DNA from 4 places in the Bacillus sp. NPDC094077 genome. Region 1 is predicted to be linked to each of the others. Evidence: riboswitches for the same ligand, from Rfam matches in the RefSeq annotation. Region 1 holds a riboswitch; each other region holds the start of a gene.

Region 1 (5,224 bases):
GTGTACAATGCACTGCATGAACGAGATGATCAAAAGTTAACATGTCTTTCTCCCCTTTCTCTCCATCCTTTTATTGTATATTTTATTTTTCTTTCATTCAATTCTAAAAAATTAAAAGCCTAGTTGATTTATAAGATTAATATGTATTATAATAAAACAAATTTATATATTGCTGATTGGAAAAACCAAAGGCACTTTTCTCATACGGGAAAAGTGCTTTTTTCATTTATTATTACAGGGGGATTATTTATGCAGAAGTTAATTGTCTTTGCTATTATTGGATTTTTCGCTCAATTGATTGATGGGGCACTTGGAATGGCGTATGGGATAACGTCTTCCTCTTTATTATTAATGTTTGGTATTGCACCAGCCGTTGCTTCCGCATCCGTTCATTTAGCTGAAGTCGTTACAACTGCGGCTTCTGGCGCATCTCACATCAAATTTGGAAACGTTGATAAGTATATAGTTTCTAGACTTACATTACCAGGAGCAATTGGCGCATTTGTTGGGGCATGTTTTTTAAGTAATTTACCTGGCGATGTGATTAAACCGTACATTTCAATATTTTTATTCACTTTAGGGGTTTATATTTTATTACGATTCATTATTCAAAAACAAATTGTCACTTCCAAAAAACGCATGTCTGCCAAACAACTTGTGCCACTTGGCTTATTCGCTGGATTCGTCGATTCAACTGGCGGCGGTGGCTGGGGCCCGATTACAACGCCTGTACTTCTGGCAAGAGGAAATGAAGCAAGAAAAGTTATTGGATCTGTAGATACGAGTGAATTTCCTGTTTCGCTCGCTGCAACAATTGGATTTTTCATTTCACTTGGCTGGGAACAAGTAAGCTGGGTTTGGGTATTTGCCTTAATGCTTGGCGGGATTATCGCTGCTCCAATTGCTGCATGGTTAGTACGCATCGTTCCACCTCATTTACTTGGGGTATTAGTTGGTGGTCTTATTATCTTTACGAATATACGTACACTACTTACAACATTTAAAGTGGATCCAACTATTATTTCACTTTCTTACGTGGCAGTGGGTCTCGTCGTTATTATCTCTATTTTCATTGCTGTCCGTAACCATTCAAAACATTCGACAAGGGGATACTCAACAGATCAAAAACAAATGTTACCATAATTACAAAAAATATCGCCCGATTTACTTCGAGCGGTATTTTTCTATTTTCCAATTGATCATCGTTTCTGTAGTATTTACTCTTTTCATATGTAATTTCTCTAATACACGAATCGAGCTATTATTTTCAAGGAGTGTCTCTGCAATAATTACATCTACCTCTCCTGTCTGGAAAGCCCACTTTATTAATTCATCTACAGATTCTGTAGCATACCCTTTATTCCAATATTTCTCAATAAATCCATAACCAATTTCTACTGTATGACTCTCGTTCGGTCTCCCTTTAAATCCTATATCACCTAAAACGATGTCATCTTCTTTTCGAATCACATACCAAACACCCCAAGGTAATAAAGCTACTTCTTGTTTTACATTTTCTACATGCCCTACAATATGCGGACCGCTATTGTATCCTTGCTTTTCAGCAATGCGAAGCTTCTCTTCTGTACATGGCACTATATATAGCCTTTCCGTTTCTAATTTCATCACAAATTCCCCTTTTCAATTAAACAATGCTTCAATCTTACTACAAAAATGCAGAATATTCACTCTCTATTTTTACGCACGCCACACATTCAATAGTAATGTCGAATTATATTTTCTGAATTTTCTTTTTATTTTAAAGGATTTTTCAGTATTTTTTGCGAAACATTTGTATAACAATTTTTTTCTTTACCTATCACTACATAAAAGTAGGCTCGGGTGGAGTTTTGCAAGCGTTTCCTAAACAATAACCGATATTTTTTGACTTTTCCTAACAAAATTCCTTGCAATATTTTCAGAAAGTCATTACAATTGCCATATATTAAAAATCTTAGCAATATATAAATCCTCATCAATCCGATGAGGTAGAGGTTGCGACTTTTAAGAGTAGAACGGACGAGACACAGAGAATGTCATCGACTCCGTTTGAAAGGAATAGTTGCCGAAGTTTATATTTCTTCTCTGGAACTATAAGCTGGGGCTGTCTCCGAAAGGAACAGAACTGTCACGTTTACAAAATTACCGTGTAAACGTGGGGTGCTATCTTAACGGAAGGGTATGATGGGGTGGTTATTTGTGAAACGTTCCGCCAAATTCCTTTGGCGGTTTTTTGTATTTTTCTCCCCCGCTCCTTCCCATCTTACAAGAAAAGGAGTGTTGAACATGAATAGCGCAACGAATCAAACAACTACCTCTGAAACGCAAACTACAAAAGGAAAAGGTGAATTAAGACGTGGTTTAAAATCCCGACACCTTACGATGATTTCTCTCGGTGGTACAATTGGTACCGGATTATTTCTTGCCAGCGGTAGTGTCATCCATACAGCTGGACCTGGCGGTGCACTAGTTGCATACGCCGCAATTGGAATTATGGTTTATTTCTTAATGACAAGCTTAGCTGAACTCGCAGCTTACATGCCTGTTACTGGATCTTTTAGTACGTATGCAACAAAATTTGTTGATCCATCACTTGGTTTTGCACTTGGATGGAACTACTGGTATAACTGGGCGATTACGATAGCTGCTGAACTGGCAGCTGTATCATTAATTATGAAATTTTGGTTTCCAAATACTCCCTCCCTTATTTGGAGTGGATTATGTTTAGCTATTATTTTCCTTTTAAACTATTTATCTGTTAAAGGGTTTGGTGAATCTGAATATTGGTTCGCACTTATTAAAGTAGTTACTATTATTATCTTTTTAATTGTCGGTTTTATGATGATTTTCGGAATTATGGGCGGCGAATCTGTTGGATTTAAAAACTTCACTGTTGCAGATGCACCATTTAACGGCGGCATTATGGCAATTATCGGTGTATTTATGGCAGCTGGTTTCTCATTCCAAGGTACTGAATTACTTGGGGTAGCTGCTGGTGAAACGTCTGATCCAGAACGTAATATCCCGAAAGCAATTCGTTCGATCTTTTGGCGTATTCTTTTATTCTATATCCTTGCGATTCTCGTTATCGGTTTATTAATTCCTTACACAACTGATAGCCTTGCCGCAAGTGATGTAACAGTAAGTCCATTTACACTTATTTTTGAAAAAGCGGGCGTTGCCTTTGCTGCTTCTGTTATGAACGCTGTTATTTTAACTGCAGTACTTTCTGCTGGTAACTCTGGTATGTATGCATCAACTCGTATGCTTTGGGATTTAGCTCGTCAAGGAAAAGCACCAAAGTTTTTAGGAAAATTAGATAAACGCGGTGTACCTGTTAATGCATTAATTGCAACATCAATCGTCGGTAGTATTGCTTTCATTGCTTCTTTATTCGGTGACGGCGTTGTATACATTTGGTTATTAAACGCATCTGGAATGTCTGGCTTTATCGCATGGGTTGGAATTGCAATTAGTCATTATCGTTTCCGTAAAGCGTATATCGCACAAGGAAAAGATTTAAAAGACTTACCTTATAGAGCAAAATGGTTCCCGTTCGGTCCAATCTTCGCATTTACACTTTGTGTAATCGTAATTTTAGGTCAAAACTACGGCGCATTTATGGGCGAATCAATCGATTGGAACGGTGTACTCGTTTCTTACATCGGTTTACCACTCTTCTTAGTACTATGGTTAGGATATAAATTTACTAAGAAAACGAAAGTCATTCCACTTGATAAATGTGAACTGAAATAAAGTAAAGCGAGCAAACAGTTCATGTTTGCTCGCTTTTCATTGCAATGCTTCTCCCTTTCCTATTTCTTCTGTTTTTGACATAATGAGATGAGAAATAAAAATAAAGGTTGGGATTACATGAACATTCGTATTACCGATGAAGCAAAAGCAGCTATACATAGACTAGAACGTGAAGACAAAAAAGTCATTCGCATTAGAGGAACAATGACAAACTCTTGTAGCATTTTCGTTGATGTGGATTTAATTTGGGATACATATAATGCAGATGATGTTGTATATGAGGATGCACATCTTATTGTACAAATGGATTCATTTACGAAAGACTACACTGGTGATACGGTGAAACTTGATTATAAAACGACTGGTTTTAGTATTACGACACCTGGTGAGACTTTAGTTTATGGTTTGTCGGTTAAAAAATAAAGCATAGGGATACCACCTAGTCAACACTTTTGGCTAGGTGGTATCCCTTTTGCTTTTCTACATTCGCAATATACCAACGAGTCGACAGTGAATTTCGATTTAACGACAAAGTTTTACAAAAGTAGAACCCTATTTAATAAATAGAAAATGTTCTGGCTATCTCCTTTTTTCTTAAAGATTCAAATGATATATCTACCTTCCCTTCATATTTTAAAGGAATTCTACTCAGCAATCCCGAATATATAAATAATCATTCTCACAAGGAGCAAACTTATATGAATCTATTCGAACACGAAACGTAAAACTGTTTTCCTTTAATAAGAGGTCCTCCCTTTTCTTTGCTCATCATATCATTCATTTACGAATTAGGAGGATATAATTATGAAACGTGATCCATTATTTTCAGCACTATTAGAAAGTGCAAAGACAAACTTTACTGGCTGGGATTTTTCTTTCATTTCAGAAACTGGTCGAATGAACAGCGAGCCGTTATCGTGGTCGTATGGTAGTACCGCTTTCCAGCTTATGCAACGTGCAGAATCAATGCTAGATATGGGTACTGGTGGCGGAGAGTTTTTATCTATGTTACAACCGTTCCCGCCAACTATTTACGCTACAGAGGGCTATGCTCCAAACGTGCCAATTGCTCGAGAGAAATTAGAGCCTTTAGGGGTTGCCGTTGTAGAAGTGATTGATGATACAGTGTTACCACTTCAAGATGGGCAGTTTGATTTAATCATAAATCAACATGAATCATATACTGCTTCCGAGGTAAATAGACTACTTTCTCCTAGTGGAATATTTCTTACACAACAAGTTGGCGGCCTTGATTGCGTAGAAATCAATGACCATTTTGGCACACCGCTGAATAGCGAATTTACAAATTGGTCTCTCAAAACTGCATGTAGTGAGTTAGAACAAAATGGATTTACTATTATAGATGCGAAGGAAGAATTCCCTCTTCAACGCTTTTATGACATTGGCGCTATCGTCTATTATTTAAAAGCGATTCCTTGGCAAATTCCTGATTTTACTGTCGAAGAAT
Region 2 (5,224 bases), on a different contig from region 1:
TTTCAACTATTCCACTATATTCTTTACTATCTATTACGTTTTGATTATGTAAAAACATCTCTCCGACTGTAGAACTCCCTTTTAATTGGCTCATGGGTTTCCCGTAATATTTATAATTCGGAACACTCTTTTCAACCATCCAGCCGACAAATGCCGGTAACGCTACTCCAATTCCATTTACAACACCGTGAATCCAAACCATTTGTGCAATTGTAATTGTCATTACTTGTTTCAAATTTCCATATGAGTATATGAGCGAGAACATAATCGTTACCATGAGCGTACTTGACGAAATAATTAAGAGCACCTTTGCAGTAATCGAATTAAATTTCGTTCGCCAAACGTAAATACCATATCCATAAATAGCACATAAATATAGCACAACTGCAAAAAATTCAAATATCCTCGAATATGTAATTCCTATAGCAACTGTCATTGGAGAAATAACGATGATAAGTGTAATAGCATCATAAAGTTTACTTCTCTTTTCTCTTATTCTTCCAAGTAATCCAACTGATAGTGGTAATAGAAATGCTGAGTAATGAAAATGTGCAGCTGTAAGTAAAACTATATCTGAACTAAAATTCATAATTTTAAGCTTCCATACTGAAGCAAAAAACCAAAAACCTCCTAAAAACAAATAAATAAACGCACTATCTATAGCTGTTTCTTCTAAAGGCTTCCATCCTCTTTCTAGCAACCTACTAACACCAAATAACGCGATAATTCCTGTATATATAAACCAAAGGAGTGCAAAAACAAAATGATTTGTTACGAAAGCTAGCATTGCACAAATTGCTGCAACTGGATATAAAAACGATACGAATTTATACAATAATAAATACGATTCATTTCTTGTTTTTTTATCAATAATACAAAAAGACATCGGTATAAATAATAAAACAGATAATAATATAATTGCTTCAACAGGATTTATATTCGACCACTCACATATTAGAAAAACAATATAACAAGCAAGTCCAAATATTATATTTTTCATTTCGTTTATTTCCTTTCCACAAATGTTCCTTTATATGAAAATAGTGACCCAATTAACGGATTTCGTACTTGTACATGAATTAGAAAACATTGTAGTGTTTCATCATAGCTTTCAACAATTTTTGCTTCTCCGTATAAAAATTTCGGTAATGGTATTTTTCTTCTAAACATATAAAACCATTGTTTAGAAGAAGAAATATGCATTGCCCCCATATCATCAATATAAAAATTCAATGTAGAAACGAGTAAATGTGGTTCACCAAAATAATCAACAATTTTATTTTCTTCTTCATCCAGCTGCATAACGGCGTTAAAATATCTTTTCTTATTATGAAAATAAAAGGTACGATTCCACCGTACAAATTCATTTCCATGTTCATCCCGCTCAGCGGAATTATGTATCGTAAACGGAACTTCTTGCCCCCGCTCAGAAAAAAACATTCGGAACTTCGATGCAATTTTTAATATCATTTTAACGAAAAAAGAACCTCCGTAAATTTCATCCATCTTCCCTTCTCCGATGAAGCTATATTCTTCTGTAATCTCATAGCGTTTCTGTAATTTTGGATGAAGTTTCTTATAAGAATCCCCTAATAGTCTTTCGTAAATATTAGCCATACATTTATCCCTTTCTCATCCGCTTGCAATTTTTTGCGCTTGGCAAATCAAAGCTATTTATATAACCTACAATCGATAATCCTATTAAAAGGAGGTTTAATGTAATTGGATTAAACGGTTGTGTAAAGCTTGCGATATTCGTAAATCCTGCCACTATAGTTAAACCTATTAACATACCAATATGTAATATAAACAACTTTCGTTTTTGAAGTGGCAATAACCACATAACACCCCATATTATTTCTAACAACCCAACTATTTTAAGTATAAAAATACTACTCTCATTCGACCCAATTAGTATTGAAAGCATCTTCACTTCTTCTGGATGGCTAAAGATTATTTTTGGGACAATCCCTTGATATATCCATACGAAAGCAAATAAAAAACAAACGAGCCAATACGTAATCGTTCTTCTAATTAGTAGACTAGGATGCAGCTCCTTTTCTAGCCACAATTTTAAAGCGTCAAAACTCCATGCTGTCGCCCATCCTAATAAAGGACGAAACATATATGAATCGATCACATTTCCTATATGACCAAATCTCGTATCATAATCATATTGCGTTTCAAAATGAATACACTCTTTATGCGGTGTATACTTCCAATAACCACGCCCTATTTGTATAAGTGATAATGTATTTTCTGTCCAAAATTTCAAAGAAGAAATCCGTTCACCAGTTTCTTTTCTTATTTCACCTATCGATTCCCCTTCTCCGGCTATTTCAAGTCCAAAACCGATCTTTGTTTTATATAAAAACTTCTGCGGTTCTCCCTCTTTCTTCTCTAAATAAGAAATTTCAGTAAAACGAGCATCCCACTCTGTATGTATGTCTGGTTCTTGCGTATATTCCCATAATTTCTCCATTGTTGTTTTCATCTCTGTCGCAACATAAATAGACCTTTTCCTTTTCATGCTTCCACCTCCTATACTCTATATTTTTAATGTACATATAATAAATTTATTTTGCTACATTTTTCACAAACTTTTTTTCGGAAAAGAAAGAATTTTGAAAATATATATAAAACACTTGATTCCCTGAAAAATTTAAATTATTATAAAACAAATGTTACCAACAACTTCATAAATCAAACACTCTCGCCTAAAACGTGAGATAGAGGTTGCAATACTTATGAGTATTCTAATGGAGACACAGAGATGTCTATGAAATTAGATGAAAGGAAGTGTTGCCGAAATTGATAAATTTCTCTGCATTTATCAATTGGGGCTGTTTTCGAATAGAAACAGAACTGTCATATGTACAGACGTGTGCGTATGAAGAGCTATCTACAAAAAAGAGATATCATCTTTATGATATTCCTTTTTTGGCGGTTTTTTTATTAGCTCCGTTTTCTGTTTCCCTTTTCCTGTAACAGCACCATCCTCACTTATTTGAGATGGTGTTTTTTGCTTTTCTCTCTGGTAACTACAGGAATATTGGGATTTGTATATGTCCTAATCTATTCTTAAAAATGGACGAAAGAAGGAATTCGTAATGGAAACGATTGTACAAAAATTTGGTGGTACTTCTGTCGAGAGCATTGAACGCATTCAACATGTAGCAAATTTAATTATTGAAGAATATGAACGAGGTCATAGCATTGTCTCTGTCGTTTCAGCAATGGGGAAAAGTACAGATGAACTTGTAGCACTTGCTAACGCCATTGCTGAAAATCCAAGCAAACGTGAAATGGATATGCTTCTATCGACAGGAGAACAAGTAACTATTTCATTATTAACAATGGTACTACAAGCAAAAGGTTATAACGCAATTTCATTAACAGGATGGCAAGCTGGTATTACGACTGAATCTGTACATAGTAGTGCACGGATTACTGATATTAATACAGATCGAATTCAGTCTTATCTTGCTGAAGGTACGATTGTTATCGTAGCTGGTTTCCAAGGAATCAGTGAAGAAAATGAAATTACAACGCTTGGCCGTGGTGGTTCTGATACGACAGCTGTTGCATTAGCGGCGGCATTAAAAGCGAAAAAATGTGATATTTATACAGATGTGACAGGTGTATATACGACAGACCCACGAGTTGTACAAGATGCTTACAAATTAGATGAAATTTCTTATGACGAAATGTTAGAGCTTGCAAATCTCGGTGCTGGTGTATTACATCCACGTGCTGTTGAATTTGCTAAAAATCATAATGTCGTTTTAGAAGTTCGCTCAAGTATGGAACAAGAAAACGGAACAATTGTAAAAGGAGAATGTAACATGGAACAACAATCAATCGTTAAAGGTATTGCATTTGAAGATAATATTACACGCGTTACAATTAAAGGATTAGAACAAGGTTCACTTTCAACAGTTTTCTCTACATTAGCAGAGGCACATATTAATGTAGATATTATTATTCAAAGTATTACAAATGAAGGAACTGTTCACCTCTCCTTCTCAATTCACTCTAATGATTTAAGAGAGACTTTAGAAGTGTTAGAACAATATCAAGAAACTCTTCACTATGGGTCTGTAGAACATGAAAATCATTTAGCAAAAGTATCAATTGTAGGATCTGGTATGGTATCTAATCCGGGGGTTGCTGCTAATATGTTCACTACTTTAAAAGAAGAAGATATTCATATTAAAATGGTAAGTACATCAGAAATTAAAGTGTCTGTCGTTATCGACCGCCTTCATTTAGTAACAGGTGTTGAAGCACTTCATCAATCATTTATGGCGAAAATTGAACCTTTAGTACACATGGGCTAATTTAATATTTTCAGTAAAGCTTATAAAAAATCATATTAATCTATTTCCTTCCTATTAAATAAAAAGCTGTTTGCATAGTGTAAAGTGACAAAAAAGTAAGTGATGTTTTATAAAAAACTTTTACTGAAATATACATTGCTGAAGTGAAAATATTTTCAAAAAAAGTTCGCATTTAATAAAAAAGAGAGAATAGCTCTATATTTGAGCTATTCTCTCTCACTTCTATTATTAAAACAGATGAATGTTTTCTTTCTTACAAGCATCGCGTAAATCGTCAGGCCATACAGAAGATTGAACTTCACCGATATGTGCCTTACGTAAGAAGTACATGCACATTCTTGATTGTCCAATACCACCGCCGATTGTTAATGGTAGTACGTCTTCTAAAATACCTTTATGGAAATCATACTCACGTTTGAAGTCTTCACCCGTTTTCGTTAATTGTTCATCAAGTGATTTACTATCAACACGAATTCCCATTGATGATAGTTCGAATGAAGATTGAAGTACTGGGTGCCAGAATAAAATGTCACCGTTTAATTTCCAATCATCATAATCAGCTGCGCGTCCATCGTGCTTTTCACCTGAACGAAGCACATCACCAATTCCGATAATAAAGACTGCACCGTGTTCTTTCGCAATTGCATGTTCACGATCTTTCGGTGTTAATTCTGGATATTTATCTTCTAGTTCTTGGGAAGTAATGAAAACAACATCTTCCGGTAAATACTTTCCAAGGAACGGGTATTTTTCAAATAAGTGATCTTCTAAATCTTTGAATATTCCATAAATTATTTTTACTGTTTCTTGCAAGTATTCTACAGTACGCCATTCTTTTTGAACGATTTTTTCCCAATCCCATTGGTCAACATAAATGGAATGTG
Region 3 (5,224 bases), on a different contig from region 1:
GTATATATTCGGAACAAAATATAGGGTGAAGGCACCGATCAACCCCAAACGAATATATATACCGAAATAATCATTCCCCCGTAAAAACGATAGTGTATGTAAATAGAAGAAAGTAGCCTGTTTTTTATGTAGTAACGGTTCAATCCAATTTGTAAGCCATTTTCTACTGTTTACTTGTTTCTTTAGCTGCGGCACATCGGTGAAGATGCTGGCGAATTGATAAAAGCGTATGTCCAATTTTTCTTCTTGCTCGATTATGTACTCCCACGGTATTCGTTTTGTAGGTTGTTTTTTCGTATATAGAAGCAGGAAAGCAAGAAGTAAGAGTAATCCGCCTAATACGATTACATTTGCTGTATAAAACAGTATGTAAATAATTAGTGCGTTACAAGCAATACGAATGATCAGCCATATGTTTTTTTCATGACTATCACGCCACATCCAATGTATGTACATGTTCCAAGCTTTCGTAATCATTAAAATAATAAAGATGGTACATAAGAAAGGTACAGTTAATTGTAATGATTGCATAGCAAGCGGTACGAGAATAAGGAACGTAAATATGAGTGGGAAAAGCTGAATGATGTAATTATATAGAAGAGATTTTTTAAAATAAGATGTTAATTTCTCTTCTAGTGCAAGCAAATAGACAGCATCAGGCTTTTGAATAAATGTACGAATTGGGCATCTCGTGATAATGAATGTAAGTACGACCGTTATGAGTATTAAAGATATTCCTTTAGAAGGAGATGTTTTTAGAAACTGAGCATAATAATATGCACCGACGCATGAAATAAAGATAAAGCTATATAATAAACCGTTAATCATACGTGCAAAGTATGTAATGATATTTTGAATATGTTGTTGGAAGCGACTGCTCCATAGCGATTCGATTGACATGTTTTTCACCTCTTTGTTCTATTATATATGTTTTACAAAAGAAAAAACGAGCAAATTGCGTTATGCAATTTGCTCGTTTTTCTTTTCGTTATTTTTTTTTTGGTCACGATTCATTAACGGATAGAAGGCAAAGCCGATTACGAATAAACCAATTCCGAGAAGGAATGTTTTTATATCGGATGCCCCAGTTTTAATAACCCATAGTGCATAGCAAAGTGCAATAACGGCGACTATGCCATCCATAATTCTTGCCCGCATTTCATTTTTATATGTTTCACCAGTAGCGACTAGTTTTAACTGGAAGATTGGTGAAACGAGATATGGAATGAGATAAGCTAAAGTTGATACGGTAATAACGAATGTATAGGCTTCCGCAATGGTTCCTGATAATGTTGAGAATAAGAACACTTGCGACATAATGTTTGTTAATCGTAATGAGTAAATTGGACTTCCGTTTTTATTTGTTTTTGTGAAGAAGGAAGGGAAGAAACCTTCTTTTGCTGCTTGATACGGTACTTCTGAGCTTAATAAAATCCAGCCTAAGATGGAACCAAATAGGGAAGTAAGAGCAAGTAATGCCATAAGTTTCCCGCCGCCATGACCCATTGCAGCGTTTAATGCATCTGCTAATGGACGTTCAGAAGCTTGTAATTTATCAACGTGAAGTACACCCATTGTTAAAATAGTAATTCCTAAATAAATTGCAACTGTAATTAGTAATCCTGCAACCGTTGCACGTTTTACTGTTTTTGGAGAGGTAGCTCGGTTTGATAAAAGAACGGCTGATTCAATTCCGATAAATGCCCAAAGCGTTGTAAGAGCAGCTAAATTTACTTGTGAAAGGAGACCGTGTGATACACCTGATTTATCAATCATCGGTGTGTACCATTGTCCAAACTTAGAAGCTTCGAATGCAAATAAAGTAACGACGATGAATAAAAGGAATCCAGTTACTTTCGTTGTTGTTGCTAAGAAGTTTAGTTTTCCAGCTCCGCTTACACCGTTTGTTAATATAACATGAGTTCCCCATAGTAAGATGGAACAAATAGTAAATGTAATGAGTTTACCGACTTCTACGTTAAAAGAACCGATTGAAAATAGTAGTCGTGTATCTTTCATGATCGGGAAGAAGAGTGATAAATATCCCGCAAATGATGTAATGATGGCAACGTTACTTGCCCAGTTTGCAACCCAATATCCCCATACCATACTGAAACCAGCCATTTTTTTCTTTTTTGGTGATGAGAATAAAGCATATGCATGACTTTGTGGTCCTGTCGTTAAATCAGGACGACGAATTGCTAAATTACCGAAAACAAGAGCTAGCATCAAAACACCAAACCCTGTTGTTAACCAAGCTAAAGTGACACCGAGAGGGCTTGCTGTTTGTGCCAACGTACTTGGCACCATGAAAATACCAGCGCCAACCATGTTACCGACAACGAAAGCTGTTAGTACCCAAAAGCCCCATTTTTTTTGTTGCATAGAAAATACCTCCAAAGTTAGTATAACCAAGTCAAGCGAGGAGATATGTATGTCTTCCTATTAGGGAAGAGAAGTTCCAAACAAAACAAAAAAAGCACGTAATCTGCCGCTACATGCTTTCTATCTTATAAGAAACCCACGACATATCTCTCGATAGCTCTCCACAAACGAAACGTTTGTGACAGTTCTGCACTTATTAAATGCAGACCCAGCAAGCGTGCATGGTGGACACGACTTACTTCGGCAACCATTCCTTTCTCATTCATTCATCAATGCCACTACATCTCCTGAAATGATACTCTTAATGATTGCAACCTCTACCTCACCGAGATACGAATGAGGATTTAAATATTAAATTAACGTATTTAAGAGTAACAAATGTATTTTTATACGTCAATGGATATGGTAATAATCAGATTATAGAGAAGAGTTTGTTATTAAAGGTAGGGTCAATAATATACAATCTTTGAATTTTCATAATATAATAAATGTTATTGGCGCTAGAAGATAGAGAAGGGGATGAAGTGTATGTATGCATCTAATAAAAGTTCTGTAATAGGTGTATTAGATTCAGGGGTTGGGGGATTAACAGTTGCGAGTGAGATTATACGTCAATTGCCTAAAGAGAGCATTTACTATATTGGTGATAATAAGCGTTGTCCGTATGGGCCAAGAGGTGTAGCGGAGGTAGAATCTTTTATATTTGAAATGGTTGAATTTCTCAAACAGTTTCCATTAAAAGCTCTAGTTGTAGCATGCAATACAGGTGCAGCTGCAGCATTGTCCTCATTGCAAGAAGCGCTATCCATCCCAGTTATTGGTGTTATACATCCGGGAGCACGAGCGGCAATTAAAGTGACAAAGAAAGGGAAAATTGGAGTAATTGGAACTGTAGGTACGATACAGTCTAATATGTACGAAAAAGCGTTGCACGAGCTCCATACATATTTAGAAGTGCATAGCCATGCCTGCCCAACTTTAGCTACAGTTGTAGAAAATCAATTAGGGGATAAAGCATATGTAAAGCAACAAGTGAAACAAGCTTTATTACCATTAACGAAAGAGGAAATAGATACGTTAATTCTTGGTTGTACCCATTATCCACTTTTAGAGTCCTACATAAAAAATGAATTAGGAGAAGATGTGACGATTATTAGTTCTGCAGAAGAAACAGCGATAGAGTTAAGCACGATTTTACAACATCAAGGAATTTTGTCTGAGAATCTGAATCCGAAGCATCGATTTTTTACAACAGGCTCTGTTTCATCATTTGAACATATTGCTGAGCGTTGGCTAGGGTATCAAATTTCTGTAGAATGTGTAAATTTGCCTATGGAAAAACAAATTGTGAACTAAATTGCATAAAAAGAAGCTGATCTAATATAAGATCAGCTTCCACCTATAAGATTAAACTAAGTTTAATACAGTTACTTTTTCACGTGTCATAGACTCAAGGCTCTTACGAATCCCTTGTGCGCCCATACCTGAACCTTTTACACCGATGAATGGGAAGTGGTCAGGACCGCGCTCTGTGCGGCCGTTAATTTGAACAGAACCAGTTTCGATTTTGTTCGCAATTGCAAATGCTTTGTTAATGTCTTTTGTGAAGACACTTGCTTGCAGACCGAACTCTGATTTGTTAGCAATTTCAATTGCTTGTTCATCTGAAGAAACACGGATGATTGGAAGGATTGGGCCGAATGGCTCTTCCCAAGCAACTTTCATTTCTTCTGTTACGTGGTCGATTAATGTTGGGTAAATTAAGTTACGCTCACGTTTGTTACCGATAACGATTGTTGCACCTTTTTCTACAGCGTCGTCAACTAAACCTTGAACGAAGTCAGCTGACTTATCGTCGATTAATGGAACGATTGTACTATCTTGTTCTGGAGATCCAACTGATAATTTAGCTACTTGCTCTTTTAATAAGCCAACAAGCTCGTCCGCTACGTTTTCGTGTACAAGTACACGTTTAATAGCTGTACAACGTTGACCAGAGTAAGAGAATGCACCGCTTACGATATGATTTGCAGCATCTTGTAAGTCAGCATCTTCACGAACGATACCAGGGTCTTTCCCACCAAGTTCTAATACAAGTGGAATCATTGCAGCTTTTTTCGCTAAATGTTTACCTGTGTTTGTACCACCTGTGAACGATACCATATTGATGCCTTCGTGTTCTACTAAGTAGTCACCAATTACAGAACCGCGTCCTGTAGCTACGTTTACAAGACCTTTTGGAAGGCCAGCTTTATGAAGTGCTTCAACCATTTTAATACCGCTAATTGCACCTTGAGTTGCTGGTTTGAAAATAACAGCGTTACCCATAATTAGTGCTGGTGCAAGTTTTGCAGCAGATAAGTTTACTGGATAGTTAAATGGTGCGATTGCTAATACAACACCAAGTGGTGCGCGTTGGATAATCGCAAGTTTAGATTTCGTTCCGCCAGGGAAGCTATCGCCCATCATGCTTTCTCCGTGCATATGAAGAGCTTCTTCAATCGTGTAACGAATAAAGTCAGCTGTACGAACAACTTCTTTTTTCGCATCTTTATATCCTTTACCGACTTCTTTCATAATGATATCGGCAATTTCATCTTGCATATTTACAAGCTCGTCAGCCCATTTATATAAGTATTTTGCGCGATCTTGTAGGGAAGCTTCAGCCCATGATTTTTGAGCTTCTTTTGCAGAAGCAATTGCTTCGTCTACTTCACCGCGAGTAATTGCTTGTACTTGACCAATTACTTCGTGTAAGTATGGAGATGGAATGTCGATTGTTTCTCCTGAAGAGCTTTCTCTCCATTCTCCGTTTAAATAAAATTTGTACGTATTGCTA
Region 4 (5,224 bases), on a different contig from region 1:
TCGCTCTTTTAGAGGGTCTTTGTCTAAGAAATTGAGATAACATGTACAAAATGTATAGTGGGATGGCAATGAATAAGAAAACAGAAAAATTACCAAACCCTGTTTGATACATTGTGATAATGATTCCAACTAAAAATAGTGTAATAATGATGCTATATCGTGGAATTGGTACATCTTTTAAACTTGGAATACGAATGCGGCTCACCATTAAAAATGCGAACGTTACAAATACTGTAATAAGAACGATTTTTGGAATGGTATGTGAAAATAATGTTAAGAAAGCGACAAGCCCTCCCGCTGCTGTGATCGGAACTCCAGTGAAATATTTCATTGAAGTAGAAGATGGTGTTACATTAAATCGTGCTAAACGATATGCTCCGAAAAGAGGGAATAATCCCGCTATGTATAGTCCGATGATTCCGTAGTTTGAGAAAGATGTGTAATACATCAAAACAGCAGGTGCTGCACCAAATGTTACGACATCCGCAAGCGAGTCCAGCTCTTTTCCCATTTGTGAATCAACACGTAATAAACGAGCAACACGACCATCAAGACTGTCTAACATCATCCCGATAAGTACTAAAATAGCAGCTGATTTATAATATCCTAAAGATGCATAGCCGATTGATAAAAATCCGCTATATAAATTTCCGAGCGTAAATAAATTTGGAATAGCTGCTCTATACAAAATCTGATCCCTTGCTTTCTGTTATAAATTATTAATTAGTGTATGAAAGTTTACTTATTTTATCATACCATAAATTTCTTCCTCATACGAAAGAAATTCCCAATTTGTGAAAGATTTCATAGAAGAATAATGGGGGGAAATAAGTAAAAAAGAAGCAACTTATATAAAGTTGCTTCTTACACTATTCAAATTTTGTTGTCATCGTTCCAGTTTTATATCGATTGTTAGGATCGAATCGTAATAAATCTCCATAAATTAGTTTGTCAGAGAATTTTAATTCTGTTTTTGCTTTTTCAATATAAGGTTGACATAGTGTTATATCAGTTGCTTCACCCGTACTTCTTTTATAGCACATATTTTTTGTATAAACATAATCTTCCGAAACAAAGCTACCATCTCGCATTACCATTAGTGGATTTTTTTCTTTAATAAATAAGTCAGTTCCAAATTCAACTGATTGATTTGTTTTAATACCAAGTAAATGAAGTAGAGTTGGTTTGATATCAATTTGACCGGATACTTTAGAAATAACTTTTCCTTCTTGACCAGGCACATGAATAATAAGAGGGACACGTTGTAATTGCATCGAATCAAACGGTGTAATAGTGTCTTTCCCAAGGAACTGAGCCATAGCCGCGTTATGGTTTTCGGAAATGCCATAATGATCTCCATAAATGACAATAACAGAATTGTCATATAGTCCTTCTGCTTTTAATTGATTAATAAATAATTTAAGAGCTTCATCCGTGTAACGAACTGTAGGGAAGTAGCGATTTAAAACGCCACTTTCCGAATTAAACTCATCCACATATTGATCTTCTGGATTTAGAAGAAACGGAAAATGGTTTGTTAAAGTGATAAATTTTGTATAGAACGGTTGCGGTAAAGATTTTAACTTTGGAATAGATTGTTCAAAGAACTCTTTATCTTTTAATCCCCAACCGACAGACATTTGTTCCGTGCCTACGTAATCATTTAAGTTAAAGTAACGATCATATCCAAGCGCAGGATACATTACATCACGATTCCAAAACGCTTTATCGTTTGAATGGAATACAGCGGAAGAATAGCCATATTTTTTTAATTGTTCTGGTGTGGCGGTATATTCATTTGTTGCATGAGTAAAGAATACAGAACCACGATCTAGCGGATAAAGTGAGTTTTCAACAATAAATTCAGCATCAGAAGTTTTACCTTGTCCCGTTTGATGATAGAAGTTATCGAAATAAAAACTATCTTTAATAAATTCATTTAAAAATGGAGTAATCTCTTTTCCATTTATTTTTTTATTAATAACAAAACTTTGTGTAGATTCCATTGAAATTAAAATTACATTTTTACCTTTTGCAGCTCCAAATAAGTTTTTATCAACCTGCTTATCTTTTGCGTCTGTATAGTTTTTAATTTCAGAGAATCCGTCGCCACTTGCAAATACACGCTCAGCCGAAGACTTAGATTGAAGTGTAATATCAAAGAGATGATATGTGTATAAACCTAAATTTTTCACGACAGTTTGACGGTCAAATGAACGTGAGAACATTTGTGGTTTATAAATAACTGACACAACAATTTGTAGTGCTAATAACGCTGTTACACCACTAAAGAAAGTTCGTTTTTCTGAGCGGGAAAGTGGTGTTTTATCCCCAAATGATGGGAACTTACGCGAAATAAACATTAAAATAATTGCGTCTGCAAATAAAAGTAATGTTTTATACGTAAAGAGTTCTTTTATGCTCGTCCCTAAGTCAGCCATATTATTTGTTTGGAATAAAACCGGGAAGGTAACGAAATCGTTATAAAACCCATAAAACATTGCATTTCCAAATAAAATAAATGACAGTATAAAACTGATTCCAATTATAATTCGGTTTCTGTGCTTAGATGCAAATAAAGCTAAGCCGAAAAATAAAAGTAATGAAGCTAGCGGGTTAATAAAAAGCATAAATTCTTCAAAGAAGTTATCAATTTTAATATCAAACGCTAGCTTGTACACGATATATGTTTTAATCCATAATAAAACGACTGCAACGAGTGCAAATCGTAATTTTGGAAACAGATTTTGTAGCATAATATACTCCTCTCCTAAAAAGCATGACGGTTCTTGTGAGCTCGTCTGAATAGTGCCTCACTTTATATATACGAACAGTCCTTTATTATTATGATTATTATACTATGAGTATCATTATACGAAAATAAAAGAGAGTTGTGGACTTTTTTATAATAATTGAGTAGAAAAAGAGCAGTAGGAGAAAATAAAATGGAATTTCTATGTATGATAATTATCGTGCGTAGAAGGAATCGCGTAATAATACGGAGGTTATAATGCGAAAATTATTCTATTTTATAGTGTGCAGTAGTGTTATACTTTTTGCTTCACCGGGTGTGTCAATAGCTCAATATGATACACCTCTTATGGAAGACGCACTTTATTCTGTTTTATTTCCGAAAATAAATAAAGCAATTGAAAAACAATATGGGAGCCTGAAACCTTATCAATGTCCTAAAATCATTAGTTTAAAAAAAGTGTATAGTGGTACATATTTATTCCGAGCGGTTATTGAAGTGACAAAGTATGAACAGGTCGGTGGAAAAATTGTTCCGCCATTTGAAAAAGTAACAATTACGTTTAATAACGAAGAAGGCGAATGGGAAGTTGTAAAGTTTTCAGTAAAGCGCTTACCAGATGATACGAAACTAAACTGTAAAAAAACAATATAAAAAATTGTTTGACAAATAAAATGGTCCTTTGGTATTGTTAATAGCAACAATTAGATGTTTGAAAATTAAATAGACTTACCTCATCTACTCTCAAAGGTAGAGGCCGCGATAGGAAAGAGTAAGCTATGGGAGATTTAGTGGAATCTGTGATCATAGGTTGAAAGGGACTATTGCCGAAATATAAGAATGACCACCTTATTCATATATTGGGACTGCATTGAATAAATGTAGTACTGTCATAAGATTTATTTTATGGAGAGCTATTTGGAGATGTTGATGCGGTTTCTTATTTGAGAAGATAACAACTCGTTTATTTTTTCAATATATATTTTTCCTAATAAGAAACGCGTGTGAACATTGTTCCGCGCGTTTTTTGTCTATCTAAAAGCGTGCTGCAATGAATAGAAGATTGGGGTTATGAGTTTTAGAGGAAATAAGGGAGGAATTCAAATGTATTTACACGGCACAAGCCGAATCAATGGGCAAGGACACTTAGAAATTGGAGGGTGCGATACGACGCAGCTCGCAAAACAATACGGAACACCACTTTATGTATACGATGAAGAGTCTATTCGAGGGAAATGTCGTGCGTTTCATCGTGCTTTTAAAGAAAGTGGTTTCTCTTATCAAGTAGCATATGCAAGCAAGGCGTTCTTGTGCATGGAGATGTGCCGAGTAGCTTGTGAAGAGAATATGTCATTAGATGTCGTTTCTGGAGGAGAGTTATATACAGCACTCCAAGCAGGATTTCCAGCATCGCGTATTCATTTTCATGGAAATAATAAAACAGAAGAAGAGATAGTGATGGCTCTTCAGGCAAATATCGGTTGTTTTGTAGTAGATAATTTCTTTGAACTAGAAGTTTTACATGATTTAGCAGTAGAACATGGGAAATTTGTGAACATATTAATCCGTGTTACGCCTGGAGTAGAGGCACACACACACGAATATATAACAACAGGCCAAGAGGATTCGAAATTTGGATTTGGTGTTTCAAATGGTCAAGCAATGCAAGCGATTGAGCTAGCATTACAAAAGTCAAATTATAATGTGTTAGGAATTCATTCACATATCGGATCACAAATATTTGAAACAGCTGGTTTTGTTCGAGCAATTGAAGTTCTTCGCCAATTTTTAGAAGAGGTGAGAGAACAAACAAACTATGTAGTAAAAGTGTTGAATGTGGGCGGCGGATTTGGTATACGTTATACGGAGTCGGATACACCATTAACACTTGAAACGTATGTTCATGCCGTAACAAGTACGATAAGAGAACAGTTTACACAATGCGAATATCCGCTTCCAGAAATATGGATTGAACCAGGTCGTAGTATTGTAGGTGATGCCGGAACAACACTTTATACAGTCGGATCGGTGAAAGATATTCCTGGCATTCGGAAATATGTTTCAGTGGATGGTGGAATGACAGATAATTTAAGGCCGGCTCTATACGGAGCTCGTTATGAGGCAATGTTGGCGAATCGAGGAAATGATGGAAATGAGGAGCTCGTTTCAATTGCAGGAAAATGTTGTGAGAGTGGAGATATGTTGATTTGGGATATTCATCTACCGAAAGTTGCTTCTTCTGATTTACTAGCAATTTCTTGCACTGGGGCATATGGGTACTCGATGGCGAATAATTATAATCGTATTTGTAGACCAGCCGTCGTCTTTGCAAAAGGCGGAGCATCACAAATTGTTGTAGAACGCGAAACGTATGAAAATATTATTGGAAACGATCGCATACGTATTAAAGAGCTTGCTTAAATGTGAAAAAGGAGTTGTTCGGATGGGCAATTCCTTTTTTATAAAATAAAA

The links. Region 1 has a riboswitch for lysine ahead of ACQKNR_RS23630 (amino acid permease). Riboswitches for the same ligand answer to the same signal wherever they lie in the genome.
Region 2: it holds a riboswitch for lysine, as region 1 does, so the genes downstream of both, ACQKNR_RS22395 (aspartate kinase) here and ACQKNR_RS23630 (amino acid permease) in region 1, are expected to answer to the same signal.
Region 3: it holds a riboswitch for lysine, as region 1 does, so the genes downstream of both, ACQKNR_RS18080 (amino acid permease) here and ACQKNR_RS23630 (amino acid permease) in region 1, are expected to answer to the same signal.
Region 4: it holds a riboswitch for lysine, as region 1 does, so the genes downstream of both, lysA (diaminopimelate decarboxylase) here and ACQKNR_RS23630 (amino acid permease) in region 1, are expected to answer to the same signal.

What each region holds. Positions count from the first base shown of each region.
Region 1 is NZ_JBNNUF010000013.1:40,292-45,515, reverse strand. It holds gene ACQKNR_RS23645 (VOC family protein) at 1-43, opposite strand, end outside; gene ACQKNR_RS23640 (sulfite exporter TauE/SafE family protein) at 250-1,143, shown strand; gene ACQKNR_RS23635 (GNAT family N-acetyltransferase) at 1,165-1,626, opposite strand; lysine riboswitch at 1,982-2,174, shown strand; gene ACQKNR_RS23630 (amino acid permease) at 2,287-3,756, shown strand; gene ACQKNR_RS23625 (iron-sulfur cluster biosynthesis family protein) at 3,874-4,179, shown strand; gene ACQKNR_RS23620 (class I SAM-dependent methyltransferase) at 4,561-5,224, shown strand, end outside.
Region 2 is NZ_JBNNUF010000011.1:93,731-98,954, reverse strand. It holds gene ACQKNR_RS22410 (YndJ family protein) at 1-1,000, opposite strand, end outside; gene ACQKNR_RS22405 (DUF4166 domain-containing protein) at 1,006-1,617, opposite strand; gene ACQKNR_RS22400 (DoxX-like family protein) at 1,622-2,530, opposite strand; lysine riboswitch at 2,723-2,909, shown strand; gene ACQKNR_RS22395 (aspartate kinase) at 3,111-4,340, shown strand; gene asnA (aspartate--ammonia ligase) at 4,569-5,224, opposite strand, start outside.
Region 3 is NZ_JBNNUF010000007.1:146,584-151,807, reverse strand. It holds gene ACQKNR_RS18085 (ABC transporter permease) at 1-900, opposite strand, end outside; gene ACQKNR_RS18080 (amino acid permease) at 961-2,385, opposite strand; lysine riboswitch at 2,532-2,713, opposite strand; gene racE (glutamate racemase) at 2,914-3,741, shown strand; gene gapN (NADP-dependent glyceraldehyde-3-phosphate dehydrogenase) at 3,793-5,224, opposite strand, start outside.
Region 4 is NZ_JBNNUF010000003.1:372,599-377,822, forward strand. It holds gene pssA (CDP-diacylglycerol--serine O-phosphatidyltransferase) at 1-688, opposite strand, end outside; gene ACQKNR_RS10650 (LTA synthase family protein) at 870-2,756, opposite strand; gene ACQKNR_RS10655 (DUF3888 domain-containing protein) at 3,011-3,406, shown strand; lysine riboswitch at 3,496-3,677, shown strand; gene lysA (diaminopimelate decarboxylase) at 3,857-5,173, shown strand.